One region of the Falsihalocynthiibacter sp. CO-5D18 genome, then DNA from elsewhere that is predicted to be linked to it. Evidence: riboswitches for the same ligand, from Rfam matches in the RefSeq annotation. Region 1 holds a riboswitch; the other holds the start of a gene.
The links. Region 1 has a riboswitch for thiamine pyrophosphate ahead of thiB (thiamine ABC transporter substrate binding subunit). Riboswitches for the same ligand answer to the same signal wherever they lie in the genome.

Region 1 (4,411 bases):
ATCGCCAGCGGCAGCCCCAAAAAGAGAGATGTCAACAAAAGCCAGACACTATCCCCCACATGCGCCCCCCCTGTCGCATAGTGATTCACCACGCGATCAAATCCCCCGCCCACAGATGCAGCCCGCGCCAAACGCCAAGCCAAGAGAGCCGCGCAGCCCGACAGAGCAACTTGCAAAAGCGCCAGAAGCGCGGCTTTGCTCAGGTCGAAATCAAAGCGGAAAGCATGATAAATCGCGAGTTCAAGCGTCGTTGATTTTGGCCCGCCCCCGATAGCAAGCGCGACCGCGAAACTCGTTGTGCAGATGAGAAAGATAATCGCGAAGGCCCCAGGAACAACCTCTGCGAGCATTGGATATTCAAGGAGTCGTCTACGATCTCGCGCATTACATCCAAGGGACGCCGCGAGGCGAAATTGTTCCGACGGGATCGCCAACCACCCTTGCAGGATCAGACGCACAGCAAGCGGCAGATTAAAGAACACATGCGCAAGAACCACGCCGTGCAAACCGAAAATATGAATCGGTGCGATTCCGAATTGCCCCAGAAGCCAACTCACAATTCCCGAGCGCCCAAAAACTGCCAGCAACCCAAGAACAGCAACAATAACTGGAAGCACGAAAGGCGCGCCAAGTAAGGTGATCAACACCCGCCGCCCAAAGAACGACCGCCGCGCCAACGCCCGCGCTACGGGGATTGCCAAAATCACGCTAAAAAACGCGGAGAGAAGCGCCTGTTTGACCGTAAATGTCAGAGCGGAAATGTCTGCCTCGTTAATCGTGCTGCCGGCTTCTGCGCGCCACGCGACAATGCCAACGGTGCCAAAGCACAAGAGTAGAATGAGAGCAGCCACCGCCGCCCCCACCCAGAACCCTATGCCGCGTTGGCGCTTTATTTTGACAGAGAGAGACGCCATTCCTCAAGCGCTCCGTCCCGTTCAGCCTGCGCATCCCCCGCTGCAAAAAGCAGCGCCTCTGTTGGGATGGTCAAAGTTTCAAACCCCTCAGGCAAACCGTCATCCGGCGTCACCGCGGGGTACATCCAATTGGTTGTCGGAATGATTGACTGAAACGCATCGCTCACCATAAACGCCAAAAATTCATCGGCCAAATCGGAGTGATCAGTATGCGCAACCTTGGCCGCGACCTCCACTTGCAAATAGTGCCCCTCTCCAAAAGGCGCGGCACTTTTGCTGGCGTCCTCTTCCGCGATCAAATGATAGGCGGGGCTGGTTGTATAGGACAAAACCATATCGGCTTCGCCCTCAAGGAACATGCCATAGGCCTCGGACCAGCCTTTGGTCACGGTGATGATATTGTCCGAAAGCGCTTCCCAAATGGCGGGGGCTTCGTCGCCATAGGCCGCTTTCACCCACATCAAAAGACCAAGGCCCGGTGTGGAACTGCGCGGGTCTTGGATAACGATTTTCAGATCGCTTGCTGCCAGCTCTTTAAAGTTTGCAGGAGGGGTGGAGATCTTTGTATTGTCATAGATAAACGCGAAATAGCCCCAATCATAGGGGATGAACATTGTGTCTTCCCACTCGATTGGTAAGTCAAACGCGACGCCCTCTTGCCCGTGCAACGCAAAGAGACCCGTTTCCGCCGCAGCCGCCGTCAAATTCGTGTCTAATCCAAGGACAATGTCAGCTTTTGTGCGCACGCCTTCAAGACGAACGCGTGCCAAAAGGGCCGCGCCATCGCCCGCGCCCACGAGCTTCAAATCGCACTCACATTGCGCTTCAAACGCCGTCTCGATCGCCGGACCCGGCCCCCAATCAGACACAAAACTATCGTAGGTATAAACTGTCAGCTCTTGGGTATCCGCCGTGGCCGCGCTGGCCAAAATGATACCCGCTGCAATCATGGAATATTTCATTCGTATTCTCCATCATGCGACGGGCGGATGAAGGGGGAGAATCCCAGACCTTCCCTCCGCCGATCTTAATCGGTTCAGGTTCAACGGGTCCACTTTCGTATCTCAGCCGCTAAGGCCCCCCGAGGTAGGACCACATCTATTGATCTGATTGCAGGGGTGCAAGGCATATCCACTTGAGCCAAACGCAGGGGACATGTACAGATCAGAGCAAAGGAGCCGCATATGTCGATGAACAGTTTTGGACACCTCTTTCGCGTCACAACTTGGGGTGAAAGCCACGGACCCGCCCTTGGGGCGACGGTTGACGGCTGCCCGCCCAATGTAGAAATCAACGAGGCGATGCTGCAAAAATGGCTCGACCTGCGCAAACCCGGTCAGAATAAATACACGACCCAGCGGCGCGAAGCAGATGAAGTTCGGATTCTCTCGGGTGTTTTTGAGGGGAAAACCACTGGCACGCCCATTCAATTGATGATCGAAAACACCGATCAACGCAGCAAAGATTACGGCGATATTGTCGAGAAATTCCGCCCCGGTCATGCGGACATTACCTATTATCAAAAATACGGCATTCGCGATCATCGTGGCGGCGGGCGCAGCTCGGCTCGCGAAACGGCGGCACGTGTAGCCGCAGGCGGGATTGCGCGCGCGGTTCTTGCTACGCTTTTACCCGACCTCAAGATCAAGGGTTTCATGGTGCAAATGGGACCGCATTCCATTGACCGCGAAAATTTTGACTGGGATCAAATCGATCAAAACCCCTTTTGGACACCCGACGCGATATCGGCCAAGGACTGGGCCGCCTACTTGGACGGGTTACGCAAATCTGGAAGTTCCGTCGGAGCGATTGTTGAGGTTGTGGCGCAGGGCGCGCCCGCAGGCCTCGGCGCGCCGGTTTATGCCAAGTTAGACACTGATTTGGCCGCAGCGATGATGAGTATTAACGCGGTAAAAGGCGTTGAAATTGGCGAGGGCATGCATGCTGCAGTACTGACGGGCGAAGAAAACGCCGACGAAATTCGTATGGGTTCGAACGGACCGGAATATACTTCAAACCACGCGGGCGGCATTCTGGGCGGGATTAGCACAGGCCAAGACCTCGTGGTGCGCTTTGCGGTCAAACCAACATCCTCGATCCTCACGACCCGCAAAACAGTGTCTAAAGCAGGCGAAGATACCGAAATTATCACCAAAGGCCGCCACGACCCCTGTGTCGGCATTCGCGCCGTTCCCGTGGGCGAAGCAATGATGGCCTGCGTGATTTTGGACCATTTTTTGCTTCACCGTGGGCAAGTCGGCACGAACCAAGGGAAGATCGGCTAGGTTGCGATTCCCGCATCCAACAGAGCTTTGATTTCTTCCTCGCTGGTGCCAAGGGTGACGCGGCCAATTTCTGCGTCGCCTTTTAGCACAACCAAAACAGACCGGCGTGGAATTTTCAGGCGACGAGCTAATTCGTCTTTTGAATATTGATCCCAATCAAAATACACGAACAATAGACCCGCATCATAGGCCGGATTTTCCGCTCGTAACTTTTGAATTACGCGGTTCTGCGCCGCGCAGGTGGTGCACCAATCCGTGGCGAAATCGATGAAAACAGTTTTCCCTTCGGCGAGGGCTTTGTCGACCAATCCGGGCGTATAAGCCACCGAACCAGAATTCGCTTGGGCGCTTAGGGGAAGCGTTGCCAAGGCGGCAGTGAAGGCAAGAAAATGTCGTCTGTCCATTGGGACCTCCTAGATTGAAACGGAAAAATCAACGAGCCACGCGGGAAGGTTTTGCAACGCCCAGCGCTCGAGAATGATGTGAAGTTGAAAGTAGATTGCAGTGCCCACGAGGATAAACGTGATCCCCATAATGACGCGCGACTTTGCCGCAATTCGGCGCATTAGAGCCTGCCGCTTGAGCAAAGTCGCGCGCGCGCCATAGGCCAATAACAGGATCACTGTCGAGACTCCGAGGGCAAAACTCACCATAATCAGCGTGGCCCAAACGAGGCTCTCTCCTTGGGTGGCAAGCGCAATCGCGCCGCCCAAGGTGGGTCCAACACAGGGACTCCAGACCGCGCCCAACAGTGCCCCGCCCCAGAACTGTCCCCAAAGCGACTCGCGATTTAAGCCGTCAATGTTTTGATCTGCTTTCTGTGAAAGGCCGGATGTCGCGCGGCTGAATTTATCGCCGAGCTTGGGCACCAGTAGAACTATGCCAAAGACCACCATCAACACCGCGCCGATACGGGCGACATCCTCTGGCAATATCCCCACCGCAAGACCGATGGTGGAAAGCGCCACGCCAAGGATAACAAAGGTCAGCGACATGCCCGCAGCAAGGGCCAGCGGGCCGCGTGGACTCGCCTGAAGGGCCGTCGCCAAGACAATCGGCAATACCGGCAAAACGCAGGGGTTGATCAACGTTAGAAGTCCCGCCAGATATCCAAAAACTAATTCCATATTTCGGAGCTAGCAGGTTTCAAACGCCCTGTCAGGCGCGCGCGGTAAGGGTCGCGCGTTTGTGAAGCTTCGTTAGATTGGTTTT
Region 2 (4,411 bases), on a different contig from region 1:
TTGAAACGAGAACGGTCACGCCTGCTGCCGACAGGGAGCGTATTTCATCCCAAAAATCGCGCCGCGCTTTTGGGTCGACACCGGCCGTGGGTTCATCGAGCAACAATAGGGTGGGTTTGTGGATCAAACATGCCGCCAGCGCCAAACGTTGCTTCCACCCGCCCGACAACGTGCCCGCCAATTGGTTTGCACGGTCAGCGAGGCCTAAGTCGCTCAATGCCTCTTGTACACATTTCTTGCGGTTCTTAATCCGGTACATTCGCGCCATAAAATCGAGGTTTTCACGGATCGTCAGGTCCTCGTAAAGCGAGAACCTTTGGGTCATATATCCCACGTTTTCTTTGATGCTGCCTTGTTGCGACAGGATATCAAACCCAAGGCAGGTACCCGCGCCCTCATCCGGCGTGAGCAACCCGCACATCATACGGATTGTCGTGGTTTTGCCCGAACCATTGGGGCCAAGAAAGCCGTAAATAGCCCCCTTGGGTACCTCCATATCAAAGCTGTCCACCACCCTTCGCCCGCCGAAAACCTTGGTCAGGCCTGTAACGGATATGGCAAATGGTTGGGTCAATCGCGTGGCCTCAACGTGAGGGGTTGTCCGGGCAAAACATCACCCGCATTCTCCAGTATAGCTTCGGCCCGAAACACCAGCCGCGACCGCTCCTCGCGACTGTAAATGATGGGAGGCGTGTATTGCGGCGTCGCGGCAAGGCGCGTCAGATGCGCGGTGATTTCGTCAGGGCAACCACTGCAGGCGACATCAAAAATTTCACCTAACGACACACTGGCGCGCTCGCCTTCAGGGATGAAAAACAAAGCCTTCAAGCTTGCCGGAGGGAGGATCGAGACGACCGGAGCACCTGCCAAAGCAACTTCGCCCTGCTCGTAAAACACCTTGTCAACACGCCCTCCAATCGGAGCTTTGACGGTGGTGTCATTCAGGGCGGAACGGGCGCCTTCAAGTTGGGCGAGGGCGGCGTCATGGGTGGCTTCGGCGGCTATCCTTTGGGAAACCCGCGCAGGCAATTCGGCGACGTGTAGTTGTGCTTCAAACTGGGCGACACGTGCGTTGGCCCCTTGTAACAAAGCCGTATCGGTATCGACGCGGGCTTGCGAAACGGACCCCGTTTTGGAAAGGCGTTGGGTGCGCTCCAATGTCGACTGGGCAAGGCGTTGATCCACCTTGGCGGAATCAAGTGAGGCGTGGATCACGGCGATCTCTTCGTCACGGCTTCCTGTCGCTAGATTTTCCAGATTTGCTTGCGCGACAGCAACTTGGGCCTGCGCCGCATGTAAGGCCGCGGTCTGGTGGCTGTCGTCGATTTGAAACAGCGTCTCAAGCGCAGAAATGGACTCGCCTTCTCGCGCGCGCATATTCACAATCCGACCCGCGACAGCAGACGCAACATAGACGTAATCACCCTCAGCATAGCCGTTATATTCCAGAACAACGGGCTCCCCAAAACTTGGAAAAATGGCGTTGATGATGACGATCAGCCAATTCGGAAGGGAGTTCATCTCGCTATCCTTTCTGGGGTTCGAGGCCTGCGTTTAGGATCAAAAGGTGGTTCTCAATTAGGCGGTCCAAATGAAATCCACCCTCTGGTTCGATCCCGAATATTTCGTAAAAAATGATGTGTGCGAGGATCGGTCCGATCACAGTTCGCGCGGTTAGTTCGGGGTCGATGGGCCGAATATGGCCTCCTTCGACACCCTGCGCCAAAAGCGTCGAAAGGGCGGGAATGGCGCGGTCTAAAACGGCGGTGCGAAATAGCGTGGCAATCTCTGGGGCTGCGGGAGCTTCATGGATTACGATCAAGGGGACGGCTCGGTTGCGTTTGTCCGTCAAGACCTTCCCCATCATTCGTAAGAATTGCTCAATAGCCGGGCGGGGATCCCCTTTATGACGCGAAATATTGTCAAATAGAGCATCCGTTAAGGGCGCGATTGTGCGACTTACCAAGCCCGCAAGTATGGCCTCTTTGGAGGGGAAATACAGGTAGACGGCCCCCTTGGAAATACCCGCGCGTTGGGCGACCTGATCCACACTTGTTCGTGCAAACCCTTGATCAATAAAGAGGGCAAGGGCCGCATCCAAAACCTCATCTGGGCGTGCGTTTGCACGTCGGCGAAACTTTGGTTCTGGTTTCTCTGATGGGGACATGTGAAAATTATAACTGACTTGATGGTCAGTAGCAAGGGCTTTCCAAGTTAGGCATAGTGATCGTGGATGCATTTGAAAGCGCCTCAAACATCGGGTTGTGGCTACTAGAAATCTAAACTAAGCATTGCCCCAACGATTGTTTGTCCACGTACTTGTGGCCAGACACCATATTTTATCCGTCGGGGGGCCCATTAGGGCTGAGAGGTGCTTGCACCGACCCGTCGAACCTGATCCGGGTTATACCGGCGTAGGGAACGGGTACTTTGCGCAAATATCGCGCAGACTCTTTCTTTCGCTGGCATGCCCCAACTCGATGGAGATGCGCCAGTGACATTCACGACCCCAATCGCCCTAACAATAGCAGGCTCGGACAGCGGCGGTGGTGCAGGTGTGCAGGCTGATCTCAAGGCAATGTCGGCGAATGGATCGTTTGGGGCCAGCGTCATAACAGCCATCACAGCGCAAAACACGAAGTCAGTAACCGCCGTTCATGAGGTGCCTGCCGATGTTGTCGCCGCGCAGATCGAGGCGGTCCTTGCCGATATTCAGGTCCGCGCTATTAAGCTCGGGATGTTGTTTTCGATCTCGATCATTGACGCTGTCGCGCGGTGCCTCACCGATTTTAAAGGTCCCATAGTTGTTGATCCGGTGATGATCGCCAAATCCGGTGACTCGCTTTTGCAAGACGCTGCCATTGAAGCAATGGTTACGCAAATCCTCCCCCTCGCCACGTTACTTACACCCAATTTGCCCGAAGCTGCTCGCCTGTTGGGCGAGCCCCAAGCGCACACATTGGCCGAAGTCACGGCGCAAGGAATGCGCCTTTTGGCCATGGGGCCGAGCGCGGTTTTGATGAAAGGCGGCCACGCAGAAGGGGAAACTTGCTCAGATATTTTGATTGAGGCGGGCGGCGTGGTGATAACGCTTTCTGCGCCCCGCATCGCCACCCGTAATACCCACGGCACTGGCTGTACTTACGCCTCCGCAATCGCGGCAAACCTGTCCAAGGGGTTGGATTTGCATGCATCCGTAGTCGCCGCGCATAGCTATTTGCAAGGCGCAATCGCCGCCGCGGATCAGTTGCAAATTGGCCAGGGCCAGGGCCCCGTTCATCACTTTTATGGACAATGGTAATGCATGACATCACAATCATCGGCGCGGGCGTCGCGGGCCTGTGTGTGGCGCGCGCCTTGTTGGATCGCGGCGCCCATGTCACGGTTATTGATCGCCACGCCAACCCGGGGCCACAGGCTTGCTCATGGTGGGCAGGTGGAATGCTTGCCCCGTTTTGCGAGGGTGAAAGCGCCGAAGAACCTGTGATCCGACTTGGCCAAGAGGCCGCCAACTGGTGGGAAGCGAAAACGCAGACCGTACATCGCAACGGTTCGCTTGTGGTTTCGCCGACGCGCGACAAAGCGGACCTGACCCGATTTGCACGACGCACGACCAACTTTCGAGAGGTCACTTCGGACGAAATCTCAACGTTAGAGCCTGATTTGGCCGACCGTTTCACCAAAGGGCTTTACTTCGAAAGCGAGGCGCATCTGGCACCCCGCGAAACTTTGACGCGATTGCAGGCAAGTTTGGTGGCGGATGGCGCGGTGTTTGAACAGGCCGAAGCCGACCCCGAGGATTTTGCCCAGCGAGGCCTTACGATTGATTGCCGAGGGTTTCAGGCCCGCGATCAAATCGCCGATCTGCGCGGTGTGAAGGGCGAGATGCTTGTGCTCTCCTGCCCCGAAGTTACGTTAAGCCGCCCCATCCGCCTTCTGCATCCACGCGTCCCGCTTTATATTGTTCCACGCGGCGACGGCGTTTTCATGCTGGGCGCAACGATGATTGAAGGCCGCGCAGGCAAGCACGTCACCGCTCGCGCGCTGCTCGAACTGCTGAGCGCAGCCTATGCTCTGGCGCCCGCCTTTGGCGAGGCCGAGGTATTGGAAATTGGCGTCGATAGTCGCCCTGCATTTCCCGACAACCTGCTGCGCATTCGCCGTGAGGGAAACCTTATCCGCGCCAACGGCCTGTATCGGCATGGGTTCCTATTGGCCCCCGCGTTGGCGCGCATGGTGGCGGAATTAATCTTTGATAACAAACAGCCGGAGGTAATGGATGAAACTTCAAATTAATGGCGAACCCGTGGACATTCAGATTGGCACGTTAGCAGATCTGCTGGAGGCCCGAGGGTTTGGGGAAGCTAAAGTTGCGACTGCTGTGAACGGCCAATTTGTTCCCGCCACCGCC

Region 2: another riboswitch for thiamine pyrophosphate. It lies ahead of thiD (bifunctional hydroxymethylpyrimidine kinase/phosphomethylpyrimidine kinase); the one in region 1 lies ahead of thiB (thiamine ABC transporter substrate binding subunit).

Annotation. Positions count from the first base shown of each region.
Region 1 is NZ_JBGFCF010000018.1:32,177-36,587, reverse strand. It holds gene AB9F27_RS19200 (thiamine/thiamine pyrophosphate ABC transporter permease ThiP) at 1-914, opposite strand, end outside; gene thiB (thiamine ABC transporter substrate binding subunit) at 890-1,876, opposite strand; TPP riboswitch at 1,911-2,008, opposite strand; gene aroC (chorismate synthase) at 2,099-3,199, shown strand; gene AB9F27_RS19185 (thioredoxin family protein) at 3,196-3,603, opposite strand; gene AB9F27_RS19180 (cytochrome c biogenesis CcdA family protein) at 3,613-4,326, opposite strand; gene AB9F27_RS19175 (DMT family transporter) at 4,399-4,411, opposite strand, start outside.
Region 2 is NZ_JBGFCF010000002.1:111,509-115,919, forward strand. It holds gene AB9F27_RS03050 (ABC transporter ATP-binding protein) at 1-574, opposite strand, end outside; gene AB9F27_RS03055 (HlyD family efflux transporter periplasmic adaptor subunit) at 571-1,521, opposite strand; gene AB9F27_RS03060 (TetR/AcrR family transcriptional regulator) at 1,526-2,239, opposite strand; TPP riboswitch at 2,338-2,438, shown strand; gene thiD (bifunctional hydroxymethylpyrimidine kinase/phosphomethylpyrimidine kinase) at 2,468-3,301, shown strand; gene AB9F27_RS03070 (FAD-dependent oxidoreductase) at 3,301-4,296, shown strand; gene thiS (sulfur carrier protein ThiS) at 4,280-4,411, shown strand, end outside.